3 regions of the Neobacillus sp. NRS-1170 genome follow, and region 2 is predicted to be linked to each of the others. Evidence: riboswitches for the same ligand, from Rfam matches in the RefSeq annotation. Region 2 holds a riboswitch; each other region holds the start of a gene.

Evidence for each region. A riboswitch is a leader RNA that binds a small molecule or an ion and turns the genes downstream of it on or off. The one in region 2 is predicted to bind cobalamin.
Region 1: another riboswitch for cobalamin. It lies ahead of cobJ (precorrin-3B C(17)-methyltransferase); the one in region 2 lies ahead of ACIFOT_RS20495 (ribonucleoside-diphosphate reductase subunit alpha).
Region 3: another riboswitch for cobalamin. It lies ahead of ACIFOT_RS01960 (DUF4430 domain-containing protein); the one in region 2 lies ahead of ACIFOT_RS20495 (ribonucleoside-diphosphate reductase subunit alpha).

What each region holds. Positions count from the first base shown of each region.
Region 1 covers NZ_JBITPF010000069.1:51,153-63,054, reverse strand. The annotation lists gene ACIFOT_RS25570 (YhgE/Pip family protein) at 164-2,500, shown strand; cobalamin riboswitch at 2,644-2,821, shown strand; gene cobJ (precorrin-3B C(17)-methyltransferase) at 2,964-4,586, shown strand; gene cobK (precorrin-6A reductase) at 4,596-5,372, shown strand; gene ACIFOT_RS25555 (precorrin-8X methylmutase) at 5,353-6,027, shown strand; gene ACIFOT_RS25550 (cobalt-precorrin-5B (C(1))-methyltransferase) at 6,002-7,138, shown strand; gene cbiE (precorrin-6y C5,15-methyltransferase (decarboxylating) subunit CbiE) at 7,113-8,309, shown strand; gene cobI (precorrin-2 C(20)-methyltransferase) at 8,306-9,010, shown strand; gene cobM (precorrin-4 C(11)-methyltransferase) at 9,010-9,792, shown strand; gene ACIFOT_RS25530 (cobalt-precorrin 5A hydrolase) at 9,785-10,921, shown strand; gene ACIFOT_RS25525 (cobyrinate a,c-diamide synthase) at 10,918-11,902, shown strand, end outside.
Region 2 covers NZ_JBITPF010000048.1:52,046-63,947, reverse strand. The annotation lists gene ACIFOT_RS20515 (Rrf2 family transcriptional regulator) at 9-443, shown strand; gene ACIFOT_RS20510 (MFS transporter) at 470-1,657, shown strand; gene ACIFOT_RS20505 (flavodoxin domain-containing protein) at 1,799-2,248, opposite strand; gene ACIFOT_RS20500 (ribonucleotide-diphosphate reductase subunit beta) at 2,245-3,291, opposite strand; gene ACIFOT_RS20495 (ribonucleoside-diphosphate reductase subunit alpha) at 3,306-5,576, opposite strand; cobalamin riboswitch at 5,717-5,916, opposite strand; gene ACIFOT_RS20490 (MDR family MFS transporter) at 6,008-7,222, opposite strand; gene ACIFOT_RS20485 (helix-turn-helix domain-containing protein) at 7,300-7,698, opposite strand; gene ACIFOT_RS20480 (hypothetical protein) at 7,711-8,193, opposite strand; gene ACIFOT_RS20475 (HAD family hydrolase) at 8,216-9,004, opposite strand; gene ACIFOT_RS20470 (alpha/beta hydrolase) at 9,186-10,118, opposite strand; gene ACIFOT_RS20465 (YkgJ family cysteine cluster protein) at 10,330-10,677, opposite strand; gene ACIFOT_RS20460 (GNAT family N-acetyltransferase) at 10,697-11,113, opposite strand; gene ACIFOT_RS20455 (hypothetical protein) at 11,132-11,299, opposite strand; gene ACIFOT_RS20450 (hypothetical protein) at 11,507-11,902, shown strand, end outside.
Region 3 covers NZ_JBITPF010000006.1:111,153-120,264, forward strand. The annotation lists gene ribE (riboflavin synthase) at 1-132, shown strand, start outside; partial or broken gene ribB (3,4-dihydroxy-2-butanone-4-phosphate synthase) at 148-753, shown strand; gene ribH (6,7-dimethyl-8-ribityllumazine synthase) at 965-1,435, shown strand; cobalamin riboswitch at 1,495-1,679, shown strand; gene ACIFOT_RS01960 (DUF4430 domain-containing protein) at 1,810-3,618, shown strand; gene ACIFOT_RS01965 (DUF4430 domain-containing protein) at 3,671-4,408, shown strand; gene ACIFOT_RS01970 (energy-coupling factor transporter transmembrane component T) at 4,421-5,299, shown strand; gene ACIFOT_RS01975 (ABC transporter ATP-binding protein) at 5,281-6,897, shown strand; gene ACIFOT_RS01980 (ECF transporter S component) at 7,059-7,592, shown strand; gene ACIFOT_RS01985 (transglycosylase domain-containing protein) at 7,634-9,112, opposite strand, start outside.

The sequences.
Region 1 (11,902 bases), on a different contig from region 2:
AAGAATGTTGAACCCAATAGAAAGATGTGATATAGTCATTTTATTAAAAATGACTAAAATACTAAAGTGGTCAACTAGTGGTGGAGAATTTTTTTAGAATTGAATGACCAAATGAGAGTATTAGTCACTTTATTTAATAAAACTTATTTTAGGGGTGAGTAACATGAAAGCTTTTGCAAATATGCAAAGCGAATTTCTTAAAATTATTCGTACGCGCAAATTGCTTATCGCCATTATCGGTGTGATGATGATTCCTGTGCTATACAGTGCAACTTATCTGTGGGCATTTTGGGATCCATATGCCCATTTGGACAGAATGCCAGTGGCGATTGTAAATAATGACAAGGGTGCCAGATACAATGGAGAGCAGTTGACCATTGGTAAGGATTTGGTTGATAATTTGAAAGAGAAGAAAACATTTAATTGGGACTTTGTCAGTGAAAGTAATGCAAAGCATGGCTTGAAGAATCAAGATTATTATTTGATGATTGAAATTCCTAAAGATTTTTCAAAAAATGCAACGACGTTACAAAGCGCCAATCCACAGAAACTAAATCTGGTCTATACCGTAAATGAAGGCAATAACTATCTATCATCGAAAATCGGTGATTCAGCCATTGAAAAAATTAAGGAGAAAGTGGCGGCCACGGTTACGAAGACATATGCGGAATCCATGTTTGATAGTTTAAAAGATGTTGCTGGTGGGTTGAAAAAAGCAAGTGACGGTGCAGGTGAACTATACAACGGAATCGCTGAAGCCAAAGATGGTACCGGCAGCCTAGCAGATGGAATTGCCTCTGCTGATAACGGTGCAGAAAAGTTAGCAAATGGAGCTAAATCAGTTGATTCCGGCGCCAAGACAATCAAGCAAAATCTTGAAACATTGGCAGCTAAATCGGTTGCTTTTTCAGATGGGGTAGTATCTGCTTCAAACGGTTCTGAGCAGGTTAATAGTGGTTTAAAGCAATTTAATACTGTCCTCACGCAAATGAAAGACGGGAACACCAAGCTGTTAGCAGGTGCAAACCAAGCGGAAGCTGGCCAAAAGCAATTGTCTGATGGCTTAGTATCAGCTGCAGGAAGTCTGCCTGAACTTGAGAAAGGATCAAACCAGCTTACGGAAGGTTCTTCAAAGATATCTGCTTCCTTACAACAATGGGAGGCAGGAGCAGTTACAGCAAAGTCCGGTGCCGATTCAGTAAGCCTTGGACTGAAGCAAGTGCTTGACCAAGTAACAGCGATGTCAGATAGTTCGATTGATCCAACCGAGAAAGAAAAACTGATTAATAGCTTGACCCAATTATCGGAAGGAAACCAGCAGGTCGTTTCTGGTGTAGGTGACTTGGCTAAGAGCGCCGGGCAAATAAAGCAAGGCTCTGCTTCATTAGCAGACGGTGCAGATAAGTTAAACCAAGGACAGCAGAAATTGGCTAATGGTATCAATCAATTATCTGACGGGGCTAAACAGGTATTGAATGGCCAAAAACAATTAACTCAAGGTCTTGCCCAGTATGGATCAAAACTGGATGAAGCACAAAAAGGATTTAGTCAAATTGCAAGTGGCTCTAGCAGCCTTACATCCGGGTTAGGGCAATTAGCATCCAGCTCTGTTCTTATGCAAGATGGAACGAATAAGCTGGCACAGGGAGCGACACAATTAACCACAGGTACCACTTCCCTTTATATTGGTGAAACAGACTTAAAGAACGGAATGACCAGTCTTGCAAGTGGTTCGACGGATTTAATGGATGGAATGGCTAAACTTACAGATGGCTCGAAGGAATTGAGCAATCAATTAAGTGACGGGGCAAAAGATGCCAGTGATGTAAAGGCCAACAACAGCGTATATGATATGTTTGCAAAGCCAGTCAATGTTAAAGATTACAAAATGAATCAAGTTCCAAACTACGGAAGCGGATTGGCGCCTTATTTCTTAGCACTAAGTCTATTTGTTGGAGCTTTGATGCTTTCCGTTATTTTTCCAATGTATAAACCAGTCACAGAACCTAAGAGTGGAATTAGCTGGTTTCTCGGAAAAGCCGGAGTGATTTTAGCAGTAGGAATTGCTCAGGCATTAATCGCGGATGCGGTGCTGCTCATGTTACTGGGGCTCGAAGTGAAGAGTGTTCCTTACTTTATTATGTTCAGTATCTTTACTAGCTGGACATTCATGGCCATTATTCATTTCCTTGTTGCGGCTCTTGATAATCCTGGACGCTTTATAGCTGTAATTATCTTGATTTTACAATTAACCTCCAGTGCAGGAACGTTCCCGATAGAACTTAGTCCGAAATTCCTGCAAACGATCAATCATTACTTGCCGATGAGCTATTCGGTTTCTGGTTTTAGGGCGATTATTTCAACAGGAGACTTCGGTTTTATGTGGGAGAACATTGCGCATATTGCTATATTCCTTGTTTTATCCCTGGCTGCTACATTAACATTTTTTATTGCGAAATTTAAACGGCAGCAAGGGCATCTGCATTTACAGGAACAATAACTTTAAATTTTTTGAGGCAGGACCAATGTCGGTCCGCCTCATTTTTATGGGTAAAGTATATGTGTAATTGAAATGACAAACCTTAACTTCAAAAAAAATAGTATGTTAACTTTCTAGATTATATGGTATAGTTATAAAAAATTTAATAAATACTTTAAATAAGTGCTCACATTTGTGAGGTAAAAGGGAAACTAGTGAAAGTCTAGTACAGCCCCCGCTACTGTAAGAGCTGATGAAATTACAATGCCACTGAGAAATCGGGAAGGTGTAAGAGTAAAAAGAAGCTTAAGTCAGGAAACCTGCTTATTTAAACGACACTTGCTTTTCGGAGGGAGAAGTATAGGCGGGACAATTATAATTATTGTTTTTGTGTTTCAGTATGCTTAATTTATACTGCTATTTCACATCATGCCTGTATTCCTTTTAAAAGGAGTGCAGGCATTTTTTATTTGGAGGTAAACCTATGAAAAAGGGGAAAATTTTTGTTGTTGGCTTTGGTCCAGGTGATCGTGAGCACATTACAAAACGTGCTGTAGATGCCTTGCAGCAAAGTGATTGTATTATTGGATATAAAACATACGTGGAGCTAATTGAACCTTTCTTAACAGCAAAATCCATTGTCAGTACGGGTATGACAGAAGAAGTGTCACGTGCACAGGGTGCAGTAAAGAAAGCTGAAGCTGGCAATATTGTCTCAGTCATTTCCAGCGGAGATTCAGGCGTTTATGGTATGGCTGGATTAGTGTATGAAGTGCTGATTGAAAAGGGCTGGACTGAAAAAGAAGGAATTGCGGTAGAAATTGTTCCAGGTATTTCAGCCATTAATTCTTGTGCGAGTGTATTGGGTGCGCCAGTCATGCATGATTCCTGCACGATCAGCCTAAGTGATCATTTGACGCCTTGGACTGTAATAGAAAAGCGCATTGAAGCAGCTGCGATGGCGGACTTCGTTATAGCTTTATATAATCCGAAAAGCGGTAGACGGACACGCCAAATTGTAGAGGCGCAAAATATTCTATTAAAATATCGTTCACCTGAAACACCAGTGGGACTTGTGAAAAGTGCTTATCGTGAAAATCAAAATGTAGTGCTGACAACACTGTCTGAAATGCTTGAACATGATATTGGAATGCTGACAACGGTTATTATCGGGAATTCTTCTACTTTCTTTTATGACAATAAAATCATTACCCCTCGAGGTTATCAGCGTAAATATACGTTAGGTGAAGAAAAACAAAGCTTAAAACCGCATCAGCGTTTGAAAAAGGAAGCCGAACCATGGGCATTAAATCAAGAAACAGGGGAAGCGCAAGCTGGTTATGAGCAAATTGAACGGAAAAAACAAGAAGTTAGCTCATTAGATTTGGCTTTAAAGGCTTTATCTATGGTGACAAAAACTGAAATAGTAAATCCATTGTTAGTACAACAAGCAGTCGAAGATATATTTGAATTTGCTGTTTCACCTGGAGTTGCCAATAAATTTATTAAGCCAGACCAAATGCGCGTATTGGCAGAAACTATTGGCGAGACAGGCACCATGGAATATACACCGGATCATCGGTTTTTATTAAAGATTCCAACAGATCAGCCTGAATCGATTGTTAAAAGACTTAAACAAAATGATTTAATTGTCATGCCTGTGGGCGATGTTTTAAATGTAAAAGCTTGTGATTTTTGCTGCGGTGAAAAAGCAGAATCGATCCCATATGCAGAAGAAATAGCAGCAAAATTGGGGGGCTTAAAGCTTCCAAAAGAATTACATATTGGTTTCAACGGCTGCGGTATGGCTTGTTATCGGGCAGTATTCGATGATATCGGGATCGTTTACCGCAAGAAAAGATTTGATTTATTTATTGGCGCAAAGCCGGTTGGCCGTACAGCTCATGCTGCTCAGCCAGTAGCAGAAGGGATTGAACCAGATGAGCTGCTGCCGTTATTAACAAGAATTATAGAAGAGTACAAACAAAATGGCCATCCAAATGAACGCCTTTTTAAATATTTTAAAAGAGTGAAAAAAATACAGTATTTTAACTATCAGGATATGAGCTCCAAAATTGAAGTCGAGCCGGCACCATGTGGAGATTAGGAGGAACACATGATTTTATTTTTAGCAGGCACAAGTGATGCGAGAGCATTAGCCATTCAATTGCAAAATCAAGGCTATCCTTTATTAGCAACAGTTGTCACAGAATCTGCAGCCGAAAGTTTAAATGCCCACCATATTCCTTATCAAGTAGGGCGGTTATCAGTTGATGACATGCTGGCGCTTATTCAGAAGCAAAAGATGTCCTGTGTCATCGATGCCAGCCATCCATATGCGGAAGAAGCGTCGAAAACCGCAATGGCAGCAGCACAAGCATTTGATATTCCCTATATTCGTTATGAAAGGCCAGAAGAACAGTTTATTTCTCCACTAATTACAGAAGTTGAAAGTTATGAAGAAGCAGCTAAATTAGCTCAATCTCATAAAGGAACGATTATGCTGACAACAGGCAGCAAAACGTTGGAAATATTTACGAAATATTTAATGCGCGATGAAATTCGGCTTATTTGTAGAATGCTTCCAAATATAGGGAACATGGAAAAGTGCCATACGTTAGGCATTAAACAAAAGGACATAATTGCGATGCAGGGTCCATTTTCGGAATCATTAAATAAAGCACTATGTGAGCAATATAATGTGACTCTAATGATTACAAAAGAAAGCGGCAAAGTGGGATCTGTAGATGAAAAAATGACAGCTGCTCTGCAATTAGGGATTCCTGTCATTTTAATAAAGCGGCCAGCGATTGAATATGAAAATTTTTGTACTTCTTTCGAAGAAGTAACTCTACTATTGGGAGGTTTTATTCATGGCAAACATGAACTTTAATACAAAATTTATTCCTGTAACGGTCGATCCAGACAAGATTTATGATCACAGTTTCGCCATTATCAAAGAAGAGATGGGCGAACATTCATTTACAGATGAGCAATGGTTAGTTGTTCGGCGGGTGATTCACGCTTCAGCAGATTTTGAATTAGGCCGCAGCATGATTTTTACGCCTGATGCCATTGAGGCAGGGATTCAATCCATTTTAGCGGGCCGTCATGTAGTGGCGGATGTACAAATGATTGAAAGTGGTTCTGGCCGCAAGCGATTCCAAAAGCATGGCGGTGACTTGCATTGTTATATTGCAGATGAAGATGTCTCAAAGGAAGCAAAGTCTCAAGGAACAACACGGGCTATTATTTCCATGCAAAAAGCAACGCGTTTACAAGAAGGAGGAATTTATGCCATTGGGAATGCGCCAACCGCGCTGCTGGAGTTAATTCGTTTAATTAAAGAAGGTGAGGCAAAACCGGATTTAATTATTGGAATGCCAGTTGGCTTCGTATCAGCAGCAGAGTCGAAAGAGGAGTTAGCATTGCTGGAAGGAATTCCATTTATTACGAACGCAGGGAGAAAGGGTGGCAGTACAGTGACAGTCGCTGCACTTAATGCCATTTCGATTATGGCGGATGAACGAGCAAAAGAAACGAAATAAAAAAGACCCTTCACAAATGCGCCACGGCTATACGACAGGAGCTTGTGCAACAGCGATGACAAAGGCAGCATTGCAAGCTCTTGTCGTAGGAAAGGTACCAGATGAAGTCACGATTTATTTACCGGCTGGCCAGTATGCAACATTTAAAGTATCCGCATTTCAAGTGTCAGAAGACAGGGTAATGTGCGAAACGATCAAAGATGCCGGGGACGATCCTGATGCTACGCATCAAGCAAGAATTCAGAGTACCGTTCGTTATTCAAAAGAGAAAGGCATTCATTTAGATGGCGGGGTTGGTGTAGGGCGAGTGACAAAAGCGGGACTACCTGTACCAGTTGGTCAAGCAGCGATAAACCCCGTACCACGTAAAATGATATATGGGGTTGTACAAGAAGCAATTGAAAACTTTAAATTGGATAGCGGAATTGAAGTAATCATTTCAGTACCAGATGGTGAAGAAATTGCTGAAAAAACATTGAATGGGCGTTTAGGCATTATCGGCGGAATTTCGATATTAGGGACACGGGGAACAGTGGTTCCATTTTCAAGTTCTGCTTATATGGCAAGTATCGTACAAGCGATTAATGTAGCAAAAGAATCAGGATGTGAGCATTTAGTCATTACAACGGGTGGGCGCAGTGAAAAATATGCAATGCAGCAATATCCTCATTTACCAGAAGAAGCATTTATAGAAATGGGCGATTTTGTTGGTTTTACTTTAAAAAATATTGCACGGAAGAAGATTCCGAGAGTCTCGTTAGTAGGGATGATGGGGAAGTTCTCAAAAGTTGCCCAAGGCGTTATGATGGTTCACTCAAAAAGTGCACCTATTAGCTTTGAGTTTTTAGCAGGTATTGCCAATAAAGCAGGTGTTGATGGGGAGACGCAGCGAGAAATTTTACAGGCGAATACAGCTTCACAGGTTGGAGATATGCTTCAGGGAAACGAGGCATTCTTTGCAGCGCTTTGCAAAAACTGCTGCTACTATGCTTTGAATCATATGAATACTGACATCAAAGTGTCGACAACCTTGTATGCCATGAATGGAGACTGTTTAGGAAAGGCTGAGAATATTGACAAATTGGATGAAGATGATTGGTATAGGGGATAATGGCGCGGAAGGATTGCTCCCCCAATATGCTGAGTGGATCAATGAATGTGATGTACTTGTAGGCGGGGAGCGTCATTTGCAATTTTTCCCGGAATTTAATAAAGAGAAAAAAGTAATCAAAGGCGGTTTGTCAGCATTAACAGCTGAATTACAGCAAGAAACACGGAATGTCGTTATTTTAGTGTCCGGCGATCCGCTATTTTATGGACTTGGCGGTGTACTTGCGAAGAAGCTTCCATTAACAATTTTTCCTTATACCAGCTCGGTACAGCTCGCTTTTTCTAAAATGCAGGAAAGCTGGCAGGATGCGTATATTGTCAGCTTACATGGTCGTTCCATTAAAGGGTTTGCACAAAGAATTGATGGACGTAAAAAAATTGCTGTTTTAACAGATGAAACGAATTCTCCGCAGGCAATTGCAACGTATTTAAAGCGTTTTGGCATGACAGAATATGATGCCTTCGTTGCTGAAAATCTACAAGGTGAAAACGAGCGCTGCCGCTGTTTCACATTGGACGAAATGGAGCAATCCTCCTTTTTTCCATTGAATGTTGTGATTTTAAAACAGCGTGAGGTAGTGGAACGGTCTTCTCTTGGAATTCCGGATGATGCATTTCTTCAGCGAAAGCCAGATAAAGGATTGATTACTAAAAGAGAAATTCGGACTCTTTGTCTACAGGAGTTAGGACTTAAGGAAAATAGCATTGTTTGGGATATAGGAACCTGCACAGGATCTGTTGCGATTGAAGCAGCGAAAATGGCTCGGGAAGGTGCCGTGTATGCCATTGAAAAAAATGTTGGTGACCTTGAAAACTGCCTGGAAAATCAATTAAAACATCGTACAGATTTTGTTGCAGTGCTTGGGAAGGCACCTGACCGTCTAGATGAATTTCCAGATCCACATGCGATTTTTATTGGCGGTAACGGTGGAAATATGGAGCATTTATTGCAAACATGTATTTCACGCTTACAGCCAAAGGGACGCCTTGTTATGAATATTGCAACGATCGAAAATCTGGCAGAAGCGCTGCAGCATCTAAAAATATTAGGCTGTGAAGTATCGATATTACAGGCACAAATTTCAAAAAGTAAGCCAATCTTAAATTTAACACGTTTTGAACCGTTAAATCCAATCTATATAGTGACAGCAAAGAAAGGAAAAGAATTATGAGAATAGGAACCTTATTTGGATTAGGTGTTGGGCCAGGAGATCCAGAATTAATCACAGTAAAAGCATTTCGCAGATTGCAGGAAAGCCCGGTCATTGCTTATCCCAAAAAATTAAAGGGCAGTAAATCTTATGCCCATCGTATTGTTGAAGTTTATATTAACCCGGCAGAAAAAGAGATGCTCGGTTTGGTATTCCCCATGACAAAAGATGAAGATACTCTGCGTACTGAGTGGACAAAATCTGTGGAATCTATTTATAGCTATTTAAGTCAAGGAAAAGATGTAGCTTTTGTGACTGAAGGGGATCCGATGCTGTTTAGCACATTTATACATTTAATGAACTTAATGAAATCAATGTACCCTGATGTTCCAATTGAAACGGTAGCTGGCATTTCGTCTTTTAATGGTTCTGTTAATCGCTTAGGGATTGCATTGGCTGATGGTGATGACCATGTCGCCATGATTCCTGCTACGGAGGATATGGAAGAAATGCGCCGAGTAATTGAAAACCACGATGCGATCGTCTTTATCAAAGTAGCAAAAGTTATAGACGCAATGCTCGATCTACTGAAGGAAATGAATTTATTAGAAAAAACACATGTCGTTACAAAAGTTACATCTGATGAAGAGGTAATTTGGAAGATCAATGAACTACGGGGTGCAGAATTAAATTACTTGTCATGTATGGTGGTGCGCAAATAATGAAGAAAATTTGGATTATCGGAGCAGGTCCGGGAGATCCGGATTTAATCACGGTGAAAGGTATAAAGCTATTAAAAGAAGCAGATGTTGTGATGTATACTGATTCACTCGTAAGCGAAACGTTAGTAGCGGAAGCGAAGGAGTCGGCAGAAATTATCCGCACAGCAGGGATGCATCTTCAGGAAATGGTGGATTGTATTGTCGAGCGTGTCAATGCAGGCAAAAAGGTTGTACGTTTACATACAGGCGACCCGGCGATGTACGGTGCAACGATGGAGCAAGTGGCACTGCTGAAGCAGCATGATATTAGCTATGAAGTTGTTCCAGGTGTAAGTTCTGTTTTTGCATCTGCAGCAGCCGTTGGTGCAGAGTTGACGATTCCTGATTTAACTCAAACGCTCATTTTAACGCGTGCTGAAGGGCGTACACCTGTGCCAGAGCTTGAAAAATTAAAGGCACTGGCTAGCCATCACTGTACAATAGCCATGTTTTTAAGTGCGACTTTAACCAAGAAAATTACCAAAGAATTGCAGGCAGCAGGCTGGGCAGACGAAACACCAGTTGCTGTTGTGCAGCGTGCTTCTTGGCCTGACCAAAAAATTGTGCGGACAACACTGGCAGAATTAGATGAAGCAATGCGTGTCAATGGCATTCGCAAGCATGCGATGATTCTAGCAGGCTGGGCGTTAGACCCGCATATCCATGAAAAAAATTATCGTTCGAAGCTCTACGATAAAACCTTTACTCATGGCTTCCGCAAAGGTGTGAAGGCAAATGATTAGTTTACGTGAAGGTGAAATTCCTGTTATTGTAAAGCGCAAACCATATGCCCTTGTTGCCATAACGAAACATGGGGTGGAACATGCAAGAAGCTACGCGGAAAAATTTCCGTATGTGGACCTTTACTATATGAAGAAATTCGAGCAGGGTGACGAAGAAACGCGCCAAATTCAGTTATTTGATGGTACGGTCCGCCTATTATTGCCCGCTTTGTTCCAGCAGTATAAAGGGATCATTTGTATCATTTCCCTTGGTGCTGTTGTTCGAATGATTGCTCCGCTTTTAATTGATAAAAAGAAAGATCCTGCAGTGTTAGTAGTGGATGATAAAGGTCAGTATGTTGTCAGCGTATTATCGGGGCATATTGGCGGTGCCAATGCCTTAACCCATGAATTTGCTAAAGCGATTGATGCTGCACCAGTTGTAACAACAGCTTCAGATGTTCAAAAAACGATCCCTGTGGATTTATTTGGCGCACAATTTGGGTGGATGTGGGATAGTGAAGAAAAATTAACACCTGTTAGTGCATCGGTTGTCAATGAAGAGCATGTTGCGATCGTGCAGGAAACGGGTGAAAAAAATTGGTGGATGTACGATCGCTCAATGCCTGACAATTTAAAAATTTATCCAACGATAGATGAAGCGATCATGGCAAAGCCACAAGCGGCACTGCTTATTACAGATCGTTTAATTGAGGCACATGAAAAGGTGCTGCTCGAGAACGGAGTTGTGTATCGTCCAAAATCAATTGTACTTGGCATTGGCTGTAATCGTGGTACGGCAATGGCAGAAATTGAACAAGTCATAGATGAAACATTAGCTGAGCTGTGTTTAAGTAAAAAAAGTGTCAAAGCAGTTGCGACCATCGACTTAAAGAAAAACGAAACAGGCCTGCTTGAATTAACTGCTAAACATAACTGGCCATTTGTAACTTACACACCTGACCAGCTAAATGAAATACCGATGCAAAACCCATCAGAAACAGTCTTTAAATATACAGGTGCATATGGGGTCAGTGAGCCGGCCGCAATGCATTATGCGAATGCGAAAGAGTTACTGCTGGAGAAAAAGAAAAGCGGAAATGTGACTATATCGATTGCACGCGTCAATTTTGAGGAGGAAGTACGATGAATCGATTTGTTCTAGCCGGCACAGGAAGCGGTGTTGGAAAAACAACATTCACAATCGGCATCATGCGTACGCTTATGAAGCGTGGATTAACAGTCCAGGGCTTTAAATGCGGCCCGGACTATATTGACCCAACGTATCATACAGCAGTCACAAAACGCCCTTCTCGTAATATTGATAGTTTCATGATGTCCCATGATACAGTCCGTGCAATTGTCGAAAGAGCGAGCCAAGATGCAGATGCAGCTATTATTGAAGGAGTGATGGGCTTTTATGATGGCAAATCCCCATTATCAAATGAAGGATCTGCTGCTCATATTAGTGAGATTACAAAAAGTCCCGTCATTTTAATTGTCAATGCAGCAAGTATGGCAAGAAGTGCGGCTGCGATTGTCAAAGGATTTCAAATGTTAGATGAAACCTCCAATATTGTTGGTATTATTGCCAATCAATTAGGAAGTAAAAGTCATTTTGAAATTGTCAAAGCTGCAATTGAACAAGAATGTAGAATTCCCGTCATTGGTTATTTGCCGAAAGGAGCTGTACCAATGATGCCAAGCCGTCATCTAGGTTTAGTACCAGCCATAGAACGTGGTGATTTAGATTCATATTTTGATAGTCTTGCAGAAGCAATCGAAGAAACAGTGGATGTTGAGCAACTGCTGGAAATTACAAAAACACAATCATTAGAGGTTTCTGAATCTATCTTCGATGTACAGCCGCAAAGACACGAAGTACATATTGCAGTTGCAAAGGATGCCGCCTTTAACTTCTATTATGAAGAAAATCTTGAATTACTCCGTACATATGGTGCCACATTGCATTACTTCTCTCCTTTACAAAATGAGGAAGTTCCAGAAAATGCGCAGGGGCTTTATATCGGCGGTGGTTTCCCGGAAGAGTTTGCAAAAATCTTGGCGAAAAATGAGGAAACGAAGCAATCAATAAGAGCCGCGCTTGAGCGAGGGGTGCCAACATTAGCGG
Region 2 (11,902 bases):
CGAACTATATGTCACTCAGTAGTCGATTTGCTGTTGGAATCCACATATTAACTCTTTTAGAAATAAACAAAAATGGTGTAAATTCCTCCGAATTTATCGCAAGCAGTGTTAATACCAATCCTGTTGTTATTAGAAAAATCATGGGAATGTTGAAAAACGCCGGCTTAGTTAAAGTACGTCCAGGAATAGCAGGCGCAGCGCCAGCACAAGAATTATCTGAAATATCATTGCTTTATGTTTATAAGGCCGTCAATATTGTACAAGATCAAGAATTATTTGGGATGCATGACAACCCGAATCCTGATTGTCCTGTAGGAAGAAATATTCAGGAAACCATTACCCCCCTTTTTTCGGTGGCTCAACTGGCCTTAGAAAAAGCTCTGGGTAATGTGACAATACAGGATGTCGTCATGGGAATATTAGAAAAAGAACAAATTAAATAACAAAGGCATTTAAGGAAGTGTAAAAAATGAAATCACAAAACGGTAAGATCTTGGTTGGGTTGTCTATTGCTGCCTTTTTAGGGCCGTTTACTCAGACCATTTATACTCCGAGCCTTGCGGAGGTGGGACATTATTATCAAGCAAGCCAGTTCATGGTCAATTTGACAATCTCCCTTTATACCTTTGTAATGGCTGGTAATCAATTTTTGGTTGGTCCTTTGTCGGATACTCGCGGCCGAAAGGCAACTCTCATGCCGGGTCTACTCATCTTTATGGTCGGTTCGCTAATTTGCTTCCTAGCGCAAAATTATTATTTATTCCTCTTTGGGAGAGCACTTCAGGCTTTTGGCATCACCACCGGCTCAGTGGTAGCGGCGGCTGTTATCGGAGACATTTATCCCCCTTCTGAACGCGGCAAGGCGATGAGTGTGTACCAGACGATGGTGTTTCTCGGACCCGTTCTTGGCCCTGTTGTTGGGAGCTTTATTGCTGCTTATGCAGAATGGCACTCGGCATTTGCACTTCTTGCAGCTGGAGCCCTATTCGCGTACATATACAATCGGTTTACCTTGAAAGAAACACTGCCGAAAGATACTGCACCGAAGAAAATCACATTTCAAACCTTTATGGGAATCGTGACTAACCGCGCTGCTTTTTCCATTTTGCTGCTCGGTTTCACTCAGTTCTACGGCTATTATATTTTTCTAGTTTTTATCCCAGGTTTGCTTGATGAGCTATTTTCTGTTCCTTTGGTATGGAAAGGGCTGTTTTTTATGCCGCTTACAGCTGGGATTGTGATTGGGACGTTAATTGGCGGAAGGCTTCAAACTTATTTGAAACATACAGCGATTCTCGTATATACGGCATACGGAACCGGATTAGTGGTTTCAATTTTCTGGGCATTTCTTTATTGGAATCTCATAACAATTCCCACTTTAATCGTATTTTTACTGGGCTTTGGCGTATTGCTTGGCATAAGCCTGCCTTCTCAAATAACGTCACTTGTTAATTTATTTTCACATGAAAAAGGAACGGCCATGGGCGTCTATAACTTTATTCGATTTACAGGCGCCGCAATTGGGCCGCTGCTCGGATCATCGCTTTATAAAATTGGCGGGGACAACGCTTTATACATCACCTTATTCTTGTTCCTTCTTGGTGGAGCTTTTGTAATTCATCTTAACAGTCGAGCACCATCGGTAAAACTGGGATAAAAATGGAGACACGGATTACAATTCCGTGTTTTTTTCTTATAAAAGAACATCTCCACACAATGTGGAGATGTTAAAAAGGAGATATTTATCACTAACTGTCATCAATCTGAAACTGGTTGTATAAATGAAATACAACCTATTTCAATGTTTATTTTGATTATTTAAAAGTTCCAAAAAAATGTTAACAAATCTCTCACACCGTTCAACATCATACGTTTGTGGGCTTAGCTCTACCTTCAAGGTAACAGCTAAATTTGTTTGAACAAAAAGCATATTTTTAAATCGATCAACTGCACCGCAAAAATTGGGATAACCGCTATCTCCTGTGCCGACGATTCCCGTGACCACCCTCTTAACATCTAGGGCTTCAAAAGCATGATAAAGATCCATCAATTCAGGAGGAATTTCTCCACTCCCCCAAGTATAGGTTCCAACCACTATACCATCAAATTTTATGAGATCAAGAAGAGGAAATTGTTCCAGCCGATAAAGTAATAATTCTACCTTTTTCATTTGAAATATTTCCCTCATTAAAAAGACTAACTCTTCTGTATTTCCTGTCTTCGAAGTATAAACGATTGCTATTTTCATAGTTCATCGAAACCGTTCGATTGGGTCACTTTCGCATAGGTTCTTGACTTTTGCTCAAAAAAGTCAGATTTTGTACCATTCATCATCTCATCGCTAAAAACATGAATCCAGGGCATTGGATTTGACCGTTCAGCGAATAAATTGTCTAGCCCCATCTGCCGGAGGCGCTTATTTGCTAAGTATTCCGTGTAAAATTCATACTCCTTTAAATCAATCCCTTTTATATCCTGCAAGATGTATGATGCCCACTCTTTTTCAAGCTCAACCGCTTGTCCTATCGCATGATAAGCATACTCAATATTATTAGAATTATTTAAATCTGGATTTTCAGTTAAAAGAATCCGGATAAACTGGGCGATAAAGTAAGCATGCTGCATTTCATCCCTCTGGATATAACTTATCATCGTACTCGTTTTTAGCATTCTTTGCTGACGGGCAAGATGATAGAAAAAGGCAAAACCCGCATAAAAATAAATTCCTTCTAGATTAATAGAATTCACTGCTAATTGAAACAGATGCTGGGGAGTTGGTTTCTCTCTAAAGAGTTCATACGCTTCTAAAATAAGCTGATTCCGTTTTTGAACGATAGGATCCTTTTTTGCCTGATTAAACCGCACCTTTTGTTCGGTAACAGGCACCAAAGAACTTAAAATATATGAATAAGATTCATTATGAACAGCTTCCTGCTGAGCAATGACGGCAAATATCGCTTTAAAACTCGAATCGGTTACATAATCCATCACTTGAGTCATAGTTGGTGTTTGCAAGCTGTCTAACGAGGCAAGCTGGGTATTAATACGCAAGAATACATCTTGTTCTGTTGAACTCAGCTGGTCCCATTGCTTAATATCATCCTGCATATTAATCTCCTGTGCCTTCCAAAAATTTGATAAAAGGGTCTGATACAAGTCGTACATTTGTGGGTAGGCAATATCATTCCAATTAAGCAGACCAGATGATTTCCCGTTAATGATGCCCGTTGATTTATTCGGAAACTCTGGATTTAATAGTTTTATTTTTTTTAATGGTGAATTTATATTCATTTTTTATCCTCCAATCAGCTATGGCAAGCTTCACATTCCTCAATTTCTGTTTGTGAGGTGCTCCTTACGTAATACGTTGTTTTTAGCCCCTGTTTCCAAGCTTCCATGTGGAGATGCAGCAAATCCTTTGCTTTAATATCATGACGTACATAAAGATTAAAGCTAATTGCTTGGTCGATGTGGCGCTGCCGGGCAGCATTTTGTTTAATACTCCAAACTTGGTCCAATTCATGTCTTGCCCGCCGATAATAGTTATAAGTCCGGTGATTTAAGTCTGGTGCCGTTACCTTAAATTTAAAGTTCTTCTTTTCCTCTGCATATTCAGCCGAATAAATCGGATCAATCCCATCCGTAGAGCCTCCTATTTTTGCAGTTGAGGAGTTGGGGGCAACGGCCATTAACCAGCCATTTCGAATTCCGTTTCTGGCAACAGCTTTTTTTAATTCCTGCCATTTATCAGATTGATACTTTTTCCGTTCAAAATACTTGCCTGTCTGCCACTCAGATCCACTGAATTGAGAGTACCTCCCCTTCTCTTTTGCCAAATCCATCGAAGTACGGATCGTTAAGTAAGCAATATTCTCGTATAATTCATCCGCAAATTCAACTGCTTCCTCCGACTCCCAATGAATCCCTTTTAACGCAAGCAAATGGTGCCATCCGAACGTACCCAATCCTATTGCTCTGAATTTTTTATTCGTTGTCTGAGCCTGTCCGACAGATATGGTATTTAAATCAATGACGTTGTCTAACATTCTGACTTGAATCCGAATTAATCGCTCCAAACCATTCTTCGGAAAAACCTTTGCAAGATTTATAGAGGATAAATTGCAGACAACGAAATCGCCGGGTTTACGCACAATGACGATGTTTCCATCTTCATTCAGGTATTCTTTGATGATGGCTGTGGCTGACATATTTTGCGTGATTTCTGTACAAAGATTGCTGCAATAGATGGAGGTACGGCCCTTACCAGCCAAATGCTTATTGGGATTTTGCCTGTTTACCTCGTCACGATAAAACATATACGGGGTACCAGTTTCTAATTGAGCAACCATGATTCGTGCCATTATGTCCATGGCCCTGTAGGTTTTTCTCGGAAGAAGCGGGTTCCTTACGGCCTCTTTATATTTTTCAGTAAAATATTTCCTGTCTGATTCATCATAAAAATCTTCTAGTCCCAGCGGATTCCCAGACTCATCTTTCCATCCCATGATTTGCTTTACTTGATGGGGGCAAAAGGTATTCCATTCCCCAATGCTTCTCCCATTCTCGTCTATCTCTTGCAACTTTTTCATAAAAAGATCAGGTACGGTTACACCAGTGAAAATATCATGTGCTTTACGGCGTTCATCTCCGTTATTTGTTTTCAAGTCAAGAAAGCCATTCATGATATCTTTATGAAATACATCTAAGTAAACAGCAATGGCACCTTGGCGCTGACCTAATTGATCCACACTGACTGCCGTATTATTCACTAACTTAATCCACGGCACAACTCCTGAAGAGTTTCCTTTAAATTTCTTGATATCAGATCCCAGCGCACGGACCTTTCCGTAGTAGATTCCAATTCCTCCGCCATCTTTACTTAAACGAGCAGTATCCCAATTATTTAAATAAATGCTATCTAAAGAATCGTCGACTGTATCGATAAAACAAGAGGAAAGCTGTCCGAAACTTTTTCCGGCATTTGCTAAAGTTGGTGTTGCTACTGTCATATATAAATTGCTTAAGGCCCAGTATGCTTCCTTTACAAAATCTAACCGCTTAGACACTTTTTCATTCTTCATAATAGTCATAGCAATAATCATGAACCGCTCCTGCGGCAGTTCAAATACATTTTGCTGATGATCTTTCGCAAGATAACGATCAGCTAGTAAAAATAATCCTATGTAATTAAATAAATTATCTTTGTCCGGATTAATCTCTTTCGCTAATTCAGCAATTTCCACTTTGTTATAAAAGTTTAGTAAGTCACTAGAATAAATCCCGATATCGGTTAATTGTTGAATTAGGCTGTAAAAATCGCCATACTTTAACGAACGGTCATATCCCCGGTTTATAGCTGCTTTTTCATATAATTCATTTAGGTATAAGCTGGCAGCCACAAAGCTCCAATCCGGCTGGTCCATGGCTATTTGATTAACAGCATAGCTGAGTGCCTGCTTGTTTGCTTCCTTTTCCTCTAGTTCCTCAATTTGATTTTTAAGCACCGTAAAATCCAGTTGATATTTATTGGATGCTTGTTGGATTGTTTCCAATACGTTATTCACTTTGACAGTCATGTCCTCTTCCCCCTAAAAATAAAAAATCCGCTCGGGTGAATTCGAGCGGATGAAACGATAACAAATACAAAAGGGCAAAATGGAAAGAAATTAGGGCCCCCTGCTGCCACCGTTCCATCTTCTCAATCCCCGAAGAAGCTGAAACATCTTAAGAAAGACAGGTCTCCTGACTTATGCATCTCCCTACTCTGAACCCTTCCCATATAACCGCCTAATTTAGTAAGCTTTTTTATACAGTGGTTTGTTCATTTCGTCAGCATTTACAGTTGCGGGGGCAGTTCTGGATTTTCACCAGATTCCCAATTAAGCCGTTGCCGGCATCTCAACTTAAGGCAAACACAATATATAGTTTTATTTTTAAGAGCTAAAACAATATGTTGATTTTAAACTAAAATCTATCATAGTATAAACTTAGTAATTTATCAAGTATTTTAATTAGTGTTTTGCTGAGTTTTGAAGTAGGATGGTTTATTCCCTAAAAGATATTGCCCATATTGAAAAAATGGATAAGCTATGATAGTGAATAAAGCTAATATGCCAAACACGATTGCACCACTTCCAACCCCAAAATAATTGAGGAGCCAGCCGCCAAACCATGCCGCAGCGCCTTGACCGATAAATTGCAGACCGGCAGCCCCGAAATAAGCTCCCCTTAAATTGGAGGGTGCAATTTCACTAATCAGCACATCCCCAATAATAAAACAAAGAATTTCTCCTACAGAAAAAAGGATCATGGAAACGATGAACAAAACTAGTGAATCAGATATTCCAAAACCCAATATCCCTATTGAAAACAATAGACACCCTGCTTTTAATGCGGTTAAGGAAGAATACCTCTTCATCATTTTAATAATAGGAAACTGCAGGAGAAGAATGGCCAATGCATTGGTGGTGAACAAAATCGTATACACACTTGCTTTGTCACTGCCTAAATATTGAGAAAGAGTCGTATCAAGATGGGCATAGCCACCAGTTACAAATATATTCCCCATCAGGAAAAATCGAAAAACACGATCCTTGCTAATAATCTTCAAGCTCTCACCAAAGGTATTTTTTTCTTCTTTTTCTCTCGTTACCTTAATCGGATATTTACGGCTCCAAATGAAAATTAGGAACCCGTATACCAGATATATACCTGCACTTATCATAAAGGGAATCATAGTTTGTGCTCCGCCAATGAACAAGCCTATAATCTGTCCAATTGCTCCGCCTAGATTTATTGCAAAATACCGGATGTTGAATACTTCGACCCTTGTTTCCTGTGGCGTAACATCAACTAGCATAGCTCGTGCAGTCGGTTCAAAAATGCTTCGGCATAAACCGTTTAAGGCATTTAGAATAAGGAAATGCCACACCTCTTCTGCTGCAGCGAACCCTGAAAATACCCCTCCCCAAATAAAAATAGAGAATATCATAATCGGATATCTTCCGATTCGGTCCGACATTGCGCCTCCAATGAAACTCGCAAAGGTACTAACAAAAAAACTTACTGCCAAAATGGCGCCAGTCACAACAGGGTTAAAGCCTTTCACCTCATGCAAATAAATCCCTAAAAACGGAAGACTCATAAAAAAGCCTGCTCTTGCTAAAAAGGTCCCATAAATGATTCCCAAAGCTACCGGGTGAAATTTAGTCAATGATTTCATATGTCGTTCACACTTCCTAATTAGTTGATACATTGAATTTATCAAAGGAATTAAGAAGCTTCTCTGTCAAAATTGCTTTATTCCTTCCAGCAACTTTTGAACATGAAAAAACCATTGCGTATTTTGCAATGGTTTCCGTTTAAGTTTTTATTTTTCTTACGAAAATCTGAAATCGTCACGCCATATTTTTTCTTGAATATCCTTTCAAAAGTATGAAGGCTGCCAAATCCGACTTCAAAACCAATCGTGGTAATATCAAGGCTCGTGGCCAGCAATAATTCAACTGCCCGCTTCAGCCTAGTATCCGTCACATATTTGGCCGGCGTACAATCCATCACCTCTTTAAAAGAACGAATCAAATAATACTTACTGAGACTTGATTCGGCTGCTAAAACCTCTAGTGAAATTTCAGATTGATAATTTTCCTCAATATAATCAACAGCTCTCTTAATTAAAGGATGGAATCCAAGGGTCACTTCCCTTTTCCATTATTTGCTATGGGAGCCTTTTTGGATACCTAAAAAAGTCTCCGCTAATTCCCATTCTAGTTCCTCTGTCCTGACAGGATCTGAATTCCCTAAGAGATTCAATCTAATGAGGTCATCCGCAATTTTAATTAATTTTTCAGAAGAGCCCTCGCCAAAATGTTTGAAGCCAATTCCGCCAAACTCTTTGTTTAAACGGGAGGACACCACCTGATCAAGAAAGTGCCTATTAATATTAATTAATAAAATTCGGCTCTCCTCTTCACCAGTGAAGTGGAAATGCTTTTCACCAGGAATGGTAATAATCCGATTGCTTTTATTCAATGAATTTAATTTTTGCTCAAGTTCTAAAAAAGGTGTCCCTAAAATGGGCATGGTAATTTGATAATCGTCACCATGGTCATGTGCCAAGGGATCAGATTCATGAGGGGCTAAATGAGTCATCATAAACTTCGTATTATCCAGTTTCAGTCTTAAATACCTCATTTGCCTCCCGCCATTTCAGCATTTATTTTTTTAACTCCTCCAAAATTGAATAAAGTTCTTCAAGGTGCTTTATTTCATAAGAAGGAATCACTTCATTCCGCTCCTTTTTGTGGCGGTTAATCCACACGGATTTTATTCCGGCTCGATTGGCACCGAGAATGTCTGTCATCAGGTTATCCCCAACCATGATAGCTTCCTCCTTATGTAAGGACATTCGTTCCAATGCATGTTCAAAAATGGCTGGATCCGGCTTGCCTCTTCCAAAATCTCCAGAAATTACAATTTGGTCAAAATAAGGAACAAGTTCTGGCGTTATCGCAAGTTTAGTATTTTGCAAATCCGGTGATCCGTTGGTTAACAGAAGAAGCTGGTAATTATCTTTTAAATCATCTAATATTTTAAAGGTTTCTTCATACACAAATGGCAGGTTCCGGCGCTCTTGAGGGAATCGCTCTGCTAACTCATGGCCAAAATCAGGGTCCTCTATCCCCATTGCCTTTAATCCCAATGTCCAGGCATTCTTGCGATAGGCAGGAACCGTTTCTTTCATTTTTTTAAACTCATCCTGGTCATCTAAAAAATTGCCCCATAATCCTTCAAAGGGATTGATACCAATCATTTGGGTAAAAGAATAGAACTCATAGGACGAGTAAAGATTTCTAGCGGCCTCGCGTACGGCTTCTTCAAATTGAATCGGGTCAAGACCATGCTTTTCCTGAGCTACTTTACAGGTGGCAGCAAAAGCCTCCTTTATACTTTTTTGATCCCATAAAAGGGTATCATCTAAATCAAAAAAAATGGCTTTAATCATATTGTTCCTCACCTATTAAAAAGATTTTTTATTAGTTTACCATTTTTACATAAAATTCGTAATATTTTTATTCATTAACTTAAACAAAAAGGTCCCTCAACTAAATAAAAGGGACCTTCGTTTCCTGAACTTTAAGTACCCAAAAAAGACCACCTGAGGATAAGGCGGTCCTTATTTGGATCTATTTTGTATTAAACGCTTTCTTTAGGGTGCTCCCTGATTTTTCAAGGGCACGTTTTCCTTGCTCTATCACCGCAGCCATGCTGACAAATCCATGGATTGTTCCGTCGTAGCGAACACATTCCACTTCCACACCGGCTTCACCAAGCTTTTTCGCGTATTCCTCACCCTCATCTCTGAGAGGATCAAATTCAGCGGTAATCACAAGTGCTGGAGGAAGGTCTTTAAAATCTTCATACAGAATTGGCGATAAAAGCGGGTTATGCTTATCTTCTTCACTATTTAAATAACAAGCCCTAAACCATTCCATCGTTCCTTTTGTTAAGAAATATCCTTCTGCATTTTCCCTCATAGAAACAGTTGGTTCTCCTCCAACGTTTGTACTTGGATAGATTAATAGTTGGAAGCATATAGCTGGTTGGTTATTATCCTTGGCCAGATTTGCAACGACTGCCGCCAAATTTCCACCGGCACTATCACCACCAACTGCAATCCGGGAACGGTCAACTTGAAAAGCTTCTGCATTTTCGAAAACATACTGAACTGCCGCATACGAATCTTCCACTGCAGCAGGGAATTTATGCTCAGGAGCTAGACGATAATCGACTGAAATAGTCACACAATTGGCTAGATTCGTTAATGCCCGGCATACATTATCATGAGTTTCAATGTTTCCGATAACCCAACCGCCGCCATGATAAAAGACAAGTGCGGGATAGTTAGTTTGACTTTCCTTAGGATAATAGACTCGAACAGGAATATCCGTCACTGGACCAGGGATTGTCCGATCTTCTATTTTACCTACTTCCTCTAACTCAGCCTGTGGCAATAAAAACGCTTGTCTTGCTTGCTCAGGAGTTAAAGTTTCCATAGGAGGTGCTCCGGCAGCAGCTAACTGATCTAAAACTAATTTTGTTTGTGGATCTAGTGACATGAATTCGCCTTCCTTCTGTTAGAATATTCTTACATTAATTCAATTCGAGATAAGGCATTTATTTCCTTCAATCGGAAATTATTTGTTAATAATAGATTAAATGAGGCACCCATCGAGTAAACGATGGCTATTGTGTCCGAATGAGGTGCTCTTGATTTTAAACTTATCAGTAATCCTGTTTGAAAAACAGCAATTTTTGCGAAAACAGCTTTTAACTAAAATCTTTCCAGGTAAAATCGACACTAAGCATTCCGACAAATTCTTCTGTAAATGGTTCTGGTTCTTTTGTTGCTGCTGCTGGATTCCTGAAACAAACGAGATGTTTATAATAGCCAAACTTCCGGCAAGTTTCTGGCCGAGCTGCATGAATGCCACATCTATCTTTATCAAGGTCATAGAAAATACATGTTCCATAAAATCTTTTTTGATTTTGAAGCTGTAGACGTAATTTAGCTGGCATCGTTTTGATCTTTGTTTTAATTCTTTTTAATTCCTTTGAAGTGACTGGCACAGGGCCGCAGCATAGACCTCTGCAGCCTTGACATGGAAGACTTTCCATAAATCTCTCCCTTAATTATCTATTTATTTATTAATCTCATAAAAGTAAGGTCGCCCAATTTTTCTGAAAATCCCCATTTATGATAAAAAGGGACCATTTCTGGGCGGCAATATAATTCGAAATGCTTTACATCTTTTAGAGAATGTTCTATTAGAATAGTATTTATTATAGCACAACCTAGTTCTCTTCCTCGATAGGCTTCCTTTACTATAACATCAAAAATCATCGCCTTATAGACATAGTCTGTTAATACACGCGCAAAAGCAATTAACTCATCTGTCTCTGGATCAATATATCCTACAATGAAGTCTGAATGTTCAACCATCCGCTTAATATCGGAAAGTTCTCGTCCTTTTGTCCACCATTCTAACTGAAATAGTCTTTCTAACTGGAACAATTGATCGTTAGAAAGCTGAGTTACAATATTAAAATCCATTTAGTTTCACCTTTCGATTTAATATCGAGTTAATCTTTTCATAATCTCTCTTTTTCTATCCCTATCTTTAATTCGTGTTAAATCAAGGGCATACTCATGTCCTTTATGCTTTGCCCGCAAAATTTCTCTAATCGCCTGTTTTACACTGTCTTCATCATCTGTTACAACAATTACATTTCTAAGCATTGTTTCCCCTTCCCTTCTAATAGGGTGTCAATTGCCTGTCTTAGTCTGTTTCGCATTTATTTTTTTACAAATTTCTTCAAGTTCCGCAATAAATAGACGTAAATTTGACAAAAGATGTTTCAGAAAATTTTTTCTTTTATAGAAGAAACCTTTTATTTCTATTTCCGGCAAAATATTGAACAGTGTTTATGGAAGGGAATGGAGCGCATGATTAAAAAAATATTGTATTCCCCTGTGAGACTGATCGCTATATTAGCGGGCTTTGTATGCGTAGTAAATATACCGATCCTTTTTGTTTTCAATTCCAGCAATAAAGGGGTTGAAGTTCATTTCAGCTCGTATAAGTACTATGTCCTAGACAACTTAGCCTTGTTTTTGCACTATGATGACTATTCTTACATATTTAATTATTTTAAAGGTGAAGGTATGGAGAAGTATGCCTATACGATGACCATCTTATCGATTTCTCTACTATTAGTCGTGTTTATCGGAATTCTTGCGGCTACCGCGATTATGTTGCTTCCTCATACATTTCGAAAACAAATAAGCAATTTTATTGATTTCACGATTACCGCTCCAGACCTCCTAATTATTTTTCTGCTT
Region 3 (9,112 bases), on a different contig from region 2:
ATCGTTAATTTGGAATGCGATATGATTGGCAAATACGTGGGGCATTTTATGAATAATCTTGGAAAAAATAATCAGAACAAAAGTAGTGGAGGGATTTCCGCTAAATTTTTAGAAGAAAACGGCTTTTATTAAAAGGAGTGATTATCCGTGTTTGATACCATTGAAGCAGCAATTTCCGATTTAAAAGAGGGAAAAGTGATCATTGTTTGTGATGACGAGGGTCGGGAAAATGAAGGAGATTTTTTGTCCCTTGCTGAATATGCGACACCAGATGTCATCAATCTTATGGCTATCCATGGAAGAGGCCTTATATGTGTTCCAATTGACCAAGAACTGGCACAAAAGCTGGAACTTGATCCGATGGTTTCAAAAAACACGGACCCGCATGGAACCGCCTTTACCGTAAGCATTGACCATAAATTTTCAACTACAGGAATTTCAGCATTTGAACGTTCAGCAACGATCCTAAGCATGATTGATCCAGAATCAAATCCAGAAGATTTTAAAAGACCGGGGCACATTTTTCCACTTGTCGCAAGAAATGGCGGAGTTCTTAAGCGAACAGGACATACCGAAGCGGCCGTAGACCTAGCCAAACTATGCGGCTCAGCGCCTGCGGGAGTCATTTGTGAAATTATGAATGAAGACGGAACGATGGCTCGTGTCCCAGAACTCCGTAAAATTGCTGATAAATTAAAGGTAAAAATGATTACCATTGAAGATTTAATTAAATACCGAAAGAATAAAGAAAAAGATACTGCAAACAAATTCTAAAGAAATAAATTTTTTTAGAAATTGGTGATTGGAGCGGATGGTGCTCGACTCCTGCGGGAGTACGGGTCCGGGGAGACCCCGCAGGCGCTTAGGCGCAGAGGAGGCCCCGGCACGCCCGCGGAAAGCGAGAGCCCGTAGCGAAATCATCAACTTAGTTTATCGCACCAAATAAAAAAATGGAGGAATTAAGATGGGATATATTTTTGAAGGTAATTTAGTTGGCTCAGGATTAAAGGTTGGAATCGTGGTAGGACGTTTCAATGAATTTATCACAAGTAAATTATTAAGCGGAGCGCAGGATGCACTCAAACGGCATGGAGTAAGCGAGACAGATGTAGACGTTGCTTGGGTTCCTGGCGCCTTTGAAATTCCATTAATCGCTCAAAAAATGGCAAACAGTAAAAAGTATGATGCTGTCATTACACTCGGAACTGTTATTCGCGGTTCAACCCCACATTTTGATTATGTTTGTAATGAAACCGCAAAAGGAGTATCTCGTATCAATTTAGACAGCGGTGTGCCTGTTATTTTTGGCGTATTAACGACTGATTCGATTGAGCAGGCTATTGAACGTGCAGGTACGAAAGCCGGCAATAAAGGCTGGGAAGCTGCGAGTGCAGCCATTGAAATGGCAAACCTTTGCCGAAACATTGAGCAATAATTCATTTAAAACCATATACAAAACAATTAGCGTTTTACTATAATAGAAATAACATAAAAAAATATGATGAAAAAACAGGTGCTAAAGTCTTTGAACTTAAGCTTAAAAGGGAAGTTGGAAAGAGCCAACGCGGTCCCGCCACTGTAAATGGGAGCAACCTATAAACTGTCACTGTCAAATAGATGGGAAGACATAGGAAGCGATGACCATGAGCCAGGAAACCTGCCTGTTTTAAACACCTAAAGCCTACGCGGATAGGAGTGTGTTAAAATAGGAATTTTATTGTATTTCTATTTTGGTACATAGCACTCCTCCTTTTTGGGGGATTTTTTTATGTCAAAAATTTTGAGATTACTAGAAGGGGAGAAAAGAGGATGTTAGAGAGAAAGAATTTATGGCTGGCTCTGTTGCTTGTATTCACACTTATCATAAGCGGCGTTCAGACACCTGTTTTTGCTGCTGGCCTTGGAAATCAAGGGACTATTACCGTAATAGGGACAGAAGAAACAAATCCAATACTGCCTGAAACATCTGTTTCATTTGGTGAAAACGAAACAGCAACGCAAAGTTTAATTAGTGCAGTTGGAGAGAGTAACGTTGAATTTACCGACACTACATATGGAAAAATGTTAACCGGTATTAATGGAGTAAAGGCAGAAGGAACCAATTTTTGGGCTTTCTACATTAACGGGGTTTCTGCTCAGGTTGGATCGGATTCCTATATCGTTCAAAATGGCGATAAATTAACCTTCCAATTAAAAGACTGGACCAAGCCTGTCGAAAATAAAGTTTCACTTAAAGTAATGGATAATAAGAAAAACATTGTTAAGGAATTACCTGAAATTGAAATTATCGGTCACCCTAATGCTTTTCAGCTTTTACAAGTCGCGCTTGGCGTTGAAAATGTAGGATACACCGATACCCAATACGGAAAAATGATTACATCCCTTAATGGGATTAAAGCAGAAGGTAACAATTACTGGGCTTTCTATATCAACGGAGAAATGGCATCCACTGGGGCTGAAGGGTACTCGCTTCAGTCGGGAAACCAAATCAGCTTTCAATTAGAATCTTTTCAGCCTGATCCGGGGACTGGAGGTAATGGGGATCCTTCTACAAATCCAAATCCTCCGGCAGGAACTGTTTCAGCGGCCGACCTTCAACATGCAGTCGATTCAGTGAGTGACTATGTTTTAAAATCACAAGTTGGTGAATGGGAAGCTATAGCCCTAAAGCAAGCTGGTAAAACTATTCCTGCCAACTATCTGGATTCCGTAAAGGCGCTAGTTAAAGAGCGACAAGGGAAGTTTACAAGAATTACTGATACTGAGCGCTATGTACTTGGGATTCTTGCAGCAGGAGGTGACCCGACGAATGTTGAAGGATACAACCTTGTTGAATCAATTTATAACGGCAATGTTACTAAGCAGGGATTGAACGGCGTAGCCTTCGCATTGATTGCATTAGACAGCGCGGATTTCACTGTTCCGAATACGGCCCAATGGACAAGGGAAAAGCTCGTTAACCATTTGATTGAAAGACAAAACGCTGATGGCGGCTGGGCTTGGGATGAAAGCACAACAAGTGACATTGACACAACCGGAATGATTCTAACAGCCCTCGCACCTTATAAAAATCAGGCAGGCGTAAAAGAAAAAGTAGATAGCGCGATTCAATATTTAATATCGCAATATCAAAACGGTAAAATTGATAATAGCTCAACCGCTGCACAAGTGATTATTGCCCTATCTGCATTAGGAATGGATGCAAATGATACACAATTTACAAGAGGTAACAGCAGCTTGTTCCAATTTTTCTTATCTTTCCAAAATGCCGATGGCGGTTTTGATTGGCAAGGCGGAGACACAAGTGACGTATTTACAACCTCACTTGCATTTCAAGCAGTAGTTGCCTATCAGCTATATTCAAAAGGAAATGGTGCTCTTTATAAAATGGCGTTAGCAGAACAAAAACCTGAGGTGAAAACACCACAGCCGGAAACACCACAGGTAGAGCAGCCTACAGTCCAAACGCCGGCAACTGAAGATCAAACTACTAGTCAAAAAGGCCACAAGCTTCCAAATACAGCTTCAAATATGTATAACTTATTAGCATTGGGATTATTTTTATTAATGCTTGGCAGCGTATTATACATGATCCAAAGGAAACGTAAGGCATTATAATTCCTTGCCCCCTCTTTTTTACAAGGAGGGGGCGGATGGGGAGGGCAACAGGATGAAAATACTAAAATCTGCATTATTAATCTTTATTTTTCTATTAGCTTTTAGTTTAATTGGCTGCAGTCAAGGTTCTGACAGTTCGAAGGAAACAAAAAAAGAAATTAAAACGACTGAAGAAGTAAAAAAGGAAGAAAAAGACTCTAAAGTTGTTGAGGAACAGAAACCCGAACAAGTGAAAGAGAATGAGACCACTACTGCCGCTCCAACAGAAGAAAAACAACCTGAGCAAGCAGCTCCAAAAGCTAACTCAACAACACAAACTGCCCAAACTAGCCAGCCGAAAACAACACCAAGCAAGACAACCACCCAGCCGGCAAAAACAAACGGTACGTCGACTTCAACTCAACAAAGTAAACCATCTGCCGCTGCCACGACACCAAAACCAAATACAACGACTCAAACGCCAAAACCTGTCACTTCCGTTACTCTTTCTATCATTGGCCCAAAAGACCGCGGGACCATTCTTGGAGCAACGAAGGTTAATTTTAATGATGGAGATACTATTTTTGATATCATCTCACAGGCGACAAAAAAACAAGGAATCACTGTCGATTCACGGGGAAGCGGGGCAACGGCCTATATTGAAGGAATTGACAATATTTATGAATTTGATTATGGTGCTAAGAGCGGCTGGGTTTTTAAACACAATGGTGCCAGTATTACTAAAAGCATAGGAGTCATAAAGATTAAAGACGGTGATCGGATTGAATGTTATTACACGGAAGGGAGTTAGGAGGGAATGGGAATGAAAGAACGATTTGAGAAATTTCATCCTTTCATTCCCTTCCTCTTTTATGTAGGGGCAGTTTCTCTTTTACTTCTTTTGCTGCATCCGTTCTATTTGGGGGTAGGCTTATTGCTTATACTCATCATAAATTTTTTCCATGATCGTTTCCAAGGGCTTAAACGTTGGTTATTTCTGATCATAACAAGTTTCATCCTCATGATCGTAATCAATCCTCTTTTTAATGAAAGAGGAAGACATCTGTTATTTGAAGTTGGGCAGCATCGAGTTACATTAGAAGCCGTTGTTTATGGCGGGATGAATGCTATGTCCATCATCGGTGTCATTGCCGTCTTTGTTTCCTATAACGTGATTATGACACCAAATAAGCTCCTGTTTTTATTTGCAAAAATATTACCGCAATTCGCTGTCCTTCTAATGCTGACCCTCCGCTTTATTCCGCTGATGAGGCGAAGGCTGGAAGAAATTTCAGTCGTCCAAAGGAGTAAAGGGATTTTTGTGAATCAGGGAAAATGGAGTTTTCGAATCAAAACGGGAATGCTTTACGTGCAAGCCCTATTAACCTATTCTCTTGAGGAAGCGATTCAGACGGCGGACTCCATGAAAGCACGGGGCTACGGAAATGGGCCGCGTTCATCCTACGAATATTTTAAATTTAAGAAAACAGATGCAGCAGCAGTGGTTTTTCTCGTAGGATTATTTGTGTTTATACTATTTAACAGGGTACACGGGTTAGGTTATTTAACTATTTATCCAATCATGGAAACCTGGCAGCTTACATCGATGGATACTTTTGTACTAGCTGGTTACATCCTGTTTTTAAGTTTTCCAATAATCATTGAAGCAGGTGGATTATTCCGATGGCGTATATTGAATTAAACAAAGTTTCATTTTCCTATCCAGATTGCTTAGAACCAGCCATAGGGAATATATCCTTAAAAATAAATAAAGGTAAATTTGTGGTGCTTTTCGGGTCTTCCGGATCTGGCAAAAGTACTCTATTAAGATTGTTAAAAAAAGAAATCCAGCCACATGGAATTCTGAAAGGGCAGATTTCGGTTAATGGTGCGCCAATACAGGAGAAAACAGGTCTGTCGAAGGAAATTGGTTTTGTTTTTCAAGATCCAGAAAATCAAATTGTTGCAGATGATGTCCTGCATGAGCTTGTTTTTGGTTTAGAAAATATTGGACTTAAGACGAGTGAAATGAGGAACCGCCTGGCTGAAATGGTCCATTTTTTTGGAGCAGAGTCCTTGCTCCATCGGAAATCGCATGAGCTTTCTGGCGGGAGAAAGCAGCAGATAAACCTTGCCTCTGTTCTATTAATGCAGCCGGACATTTTACTATTGGATGAACCAACTGCTCAGCTTGACCCTGTTAGTTCACGGGAGTTTTTAGATATGCTTAAGCGGTTGAATGAGGAATTTGGCATGACGATTATTATGGCAGAGCATCGCTTGGAAGAAGTATTTACCCTTGCAGATGAAATAATCATGATGGAAAAAGGGCAAATCTTATTCGAAGGGGAACCAAGGGAGGTTCTTCCACAAATTTGGAACTCGAAGAATCAGGCTTTTGTACCTACTATCCCAAGCTTATTTTTAAGCCAAAAGGGTTCGGGTATGATCCCTTTAACTGTAAAGGAAGGACGAAATTGGGTTCAGGAATCGAGCACGATCTTTTCAGAAGAACCCAAAAAGCTGGAGTATCCAATTGGTGATGAACGAATTGGCTTAAAAAACATTTCTTTCCGCTATGATAAAAAAAATGAATTCATATTAAATGATTTGGATTTTAGCCTGGCTAAAGGTGAATTTTATGCCTTGTTAGGCGGAAATGGCTCTGGGAAATCCACATTTTTAAAGGTTTTAGCTGGATTGGTAAAGCCTGAAATGGGGAAAATCTTAGTTAACAAAAAGAAAACGAAAATAATGAAGAACAGTGAATTAATAAATTTAATCGGCTATTTACCACAAAACCCAAAGCTGTTTTTTATACAAGATTCGATAGAAAAAGAAATCCAATACACTATGGACCATTGGGATTTAACCAATGTTAATGAAGTGGATACCCTGCTCAATAACTTAGGAATTAAACATCTTATATCGAGCCATCCCTTTGATCTAAGCGGAGGGGAATTGCAAAAAGCAGCATTAGGGTGTTTGCTGATAAGAAAACCTGAGATACTGTTACTCGATGAGCCGACAAAAGGGTTGGATCCCATTTCAAAACAGAATTTGGCCAATATTCTCCAATCACTACATTTTGAAGGTATGACGATTCTGATGTCGACACATGATGTGGAATTTGCTGCCCAGTTTGCAACGAAATGCGGGATGATGTTTCAGGGGAAGATTACATCCGAGGATGTACCCAGTGAATTCTTCAAAGGTAATTTCTTTTATACAACCATGCTGCAAAGAATTGCCCGTGATTTACCGAATCGGGCTGCTCAGTCGGTCAGCGGGGTACAATAGTGATGCGCAACTTCAAAAAAGTCTGGGCTATAGTTTTTCTGTTCCTTGCCGGGATCTTGCTATATTTAACGATGAGGTTTGAGAACTCTTATTTATGGATAAGTTTCGGAATGGTATTTATTTCAATTTTGTTTTTCTTTGTTAGGTTTGAAAGTAGGAAAGTGGAACCGAGAGAAATTGTCCTTTTAGCCATATTAGCGGCTATTGCTGCAGTGGGTCGAATTCCCTTTGCCAGTATCCCCAGCGTCCAGCCGACGACCTTTGTCATTATGATGGCAGGATTTGTTTTTGGTGCAGAAAGTGGTTTTATAATAGGGGCCGTTGCAGCCTTGGCATCAAATATGATAATGGGCCAAGGTCCTTGGACACCATGGCAAATGGTTGCTTGGGGACTGGTTGGATTAACGGCAGGCTTGCTGCGCAAGACAAAGCTTATGAATAGAAAATCGGGCCGGATTTTCTTTGGAATCGTCTGGGGTTATTTGTTTGGTTTGATTATGAATGTATGGGGGTTCTTAGCTGTTACGCAAGCAGAAAGTCACATTACGATTAAGGCGTTTCTTATTTATTTTGGTGCAAGCATTCTTTTCGATACGTTTCATTCTGTATCTAATGTGATCTTTTTACTGATTTTCGGCGATACCTGGATTAAAATTTTATCAAGATTTAAAAGAAAATATGGATTGTTAGAATAATGAGAAGAAAAATAGCACGCTGATTTCAGCGTGCTATTTTCTTACTTCTTGAGTTTTTCCACCAAGGAATTAACTGCTTCTCCTATATTGTATAGTGCACTATCCAATGCTTTTTTCCATGCCGGGGCATGTTCTTTGATTGAAGCACCAATTTTTTGGGCATTTTCATTTAATTCCTTACCAATTTTTTTGGCCTGATCTTGGATGCTTTTTTCGGTATTCTCTTCTCCTGCCAGCTTGGCGTTAATGGATACGACATCAAAGCTATCTTTTGGAAGATAGCGCTGCGATTCCAGCATGATTTCTCTGAAAATCGGAACCACATTGGCTGAGCTTGAGCTCGGCAGGTAATGCTGCCGGTCTGTCTGGTCATAGCCTAACCAAATCGCGCCGACAAGGTTTGGCGTGTAGCCAACCATCCATTGATCCTTCGTTCCATTGACATTGGCGAACGGAAGTTGAGTTGAACCTGTTTTTCCGGCAATTTGCATTCCAGGGATATGGGCCCGCTTTCCTGTTCCGGTTTCCACCACATTTAAGAGCATTGAGGTCATCTCATTTGCGACAGTTTCAGAGGTGACTTTTGTCGTTTTTGCTTTTCGCTCCGCGATAATATTCCCAGTTGGACCAACAATTTTTGTAATTAAATGGCTGTCCTGCCGCTTTCCGCCATTTGGGAAAGCTGAAAAAGCATTAGCCATTTGTAAGGGTGACACGCCCTTGCTCATTCCGCCAAGGGCGATAGCCAAGTTTCGATCTTCCTTTTCAACAGGTATTCCAAACCGTTTTAATGAATCGATCCCTTTATTTAAGCCCACTTGATCGAGCAGCCAAACGGCAGGAATATTCAAGGAATCTTCTAAAGCCTTATACATCTGAACCTTGCCTTGGTAGGTTTTTGAAAAATTTTCCGGCTTGTAATTACTGAACGTCATCGGTTCGTCGTTAAGCTCGGATGAATAGTCATAGCCATTTTCAAGCGCAGGAGTATACACAGCAAGTGGTTTGATCGAGGAACCAGGCTGTGCCTTTAATTGAGTCGCTCGGTTAAAACCGCGAAAAACGTGTTCACCCCGGCCGCCGATAAGGGCACGGACTCCACCTGAGGCGGGATCCATTAATACCGAACCGCTTTGAACCAATGTATTTCCGCTTCCTCTAGGGAATAATGAGTTTTTACTATATACTTTTTCAAGTCCTGCCTGTAGGTTCTGGTCCATTTCGGTATAGATTCGGTAACCTCTTGTTAAGATTTCATCCTGGGTTAATCCATACTTGGATATCGCTTCATTTAAAACGGCATCCACATAATATGGGTATTTTCGTTCAACAAAGCTTCCCCCTCCATCATGAAGACGAATTTTTTCTTTTTTGGCCTGATTGTACTGAGCAGTGTTGATGAACCCTAGTTCCTTCATTTTGGCCAATACCACATCACGCCGTTTCATGGCCAGGTCATAGTTTTTATAGGGATCCAGATAATTTGGTGCATGTAATAGCCCTGCAAGCATGGCTGCTTC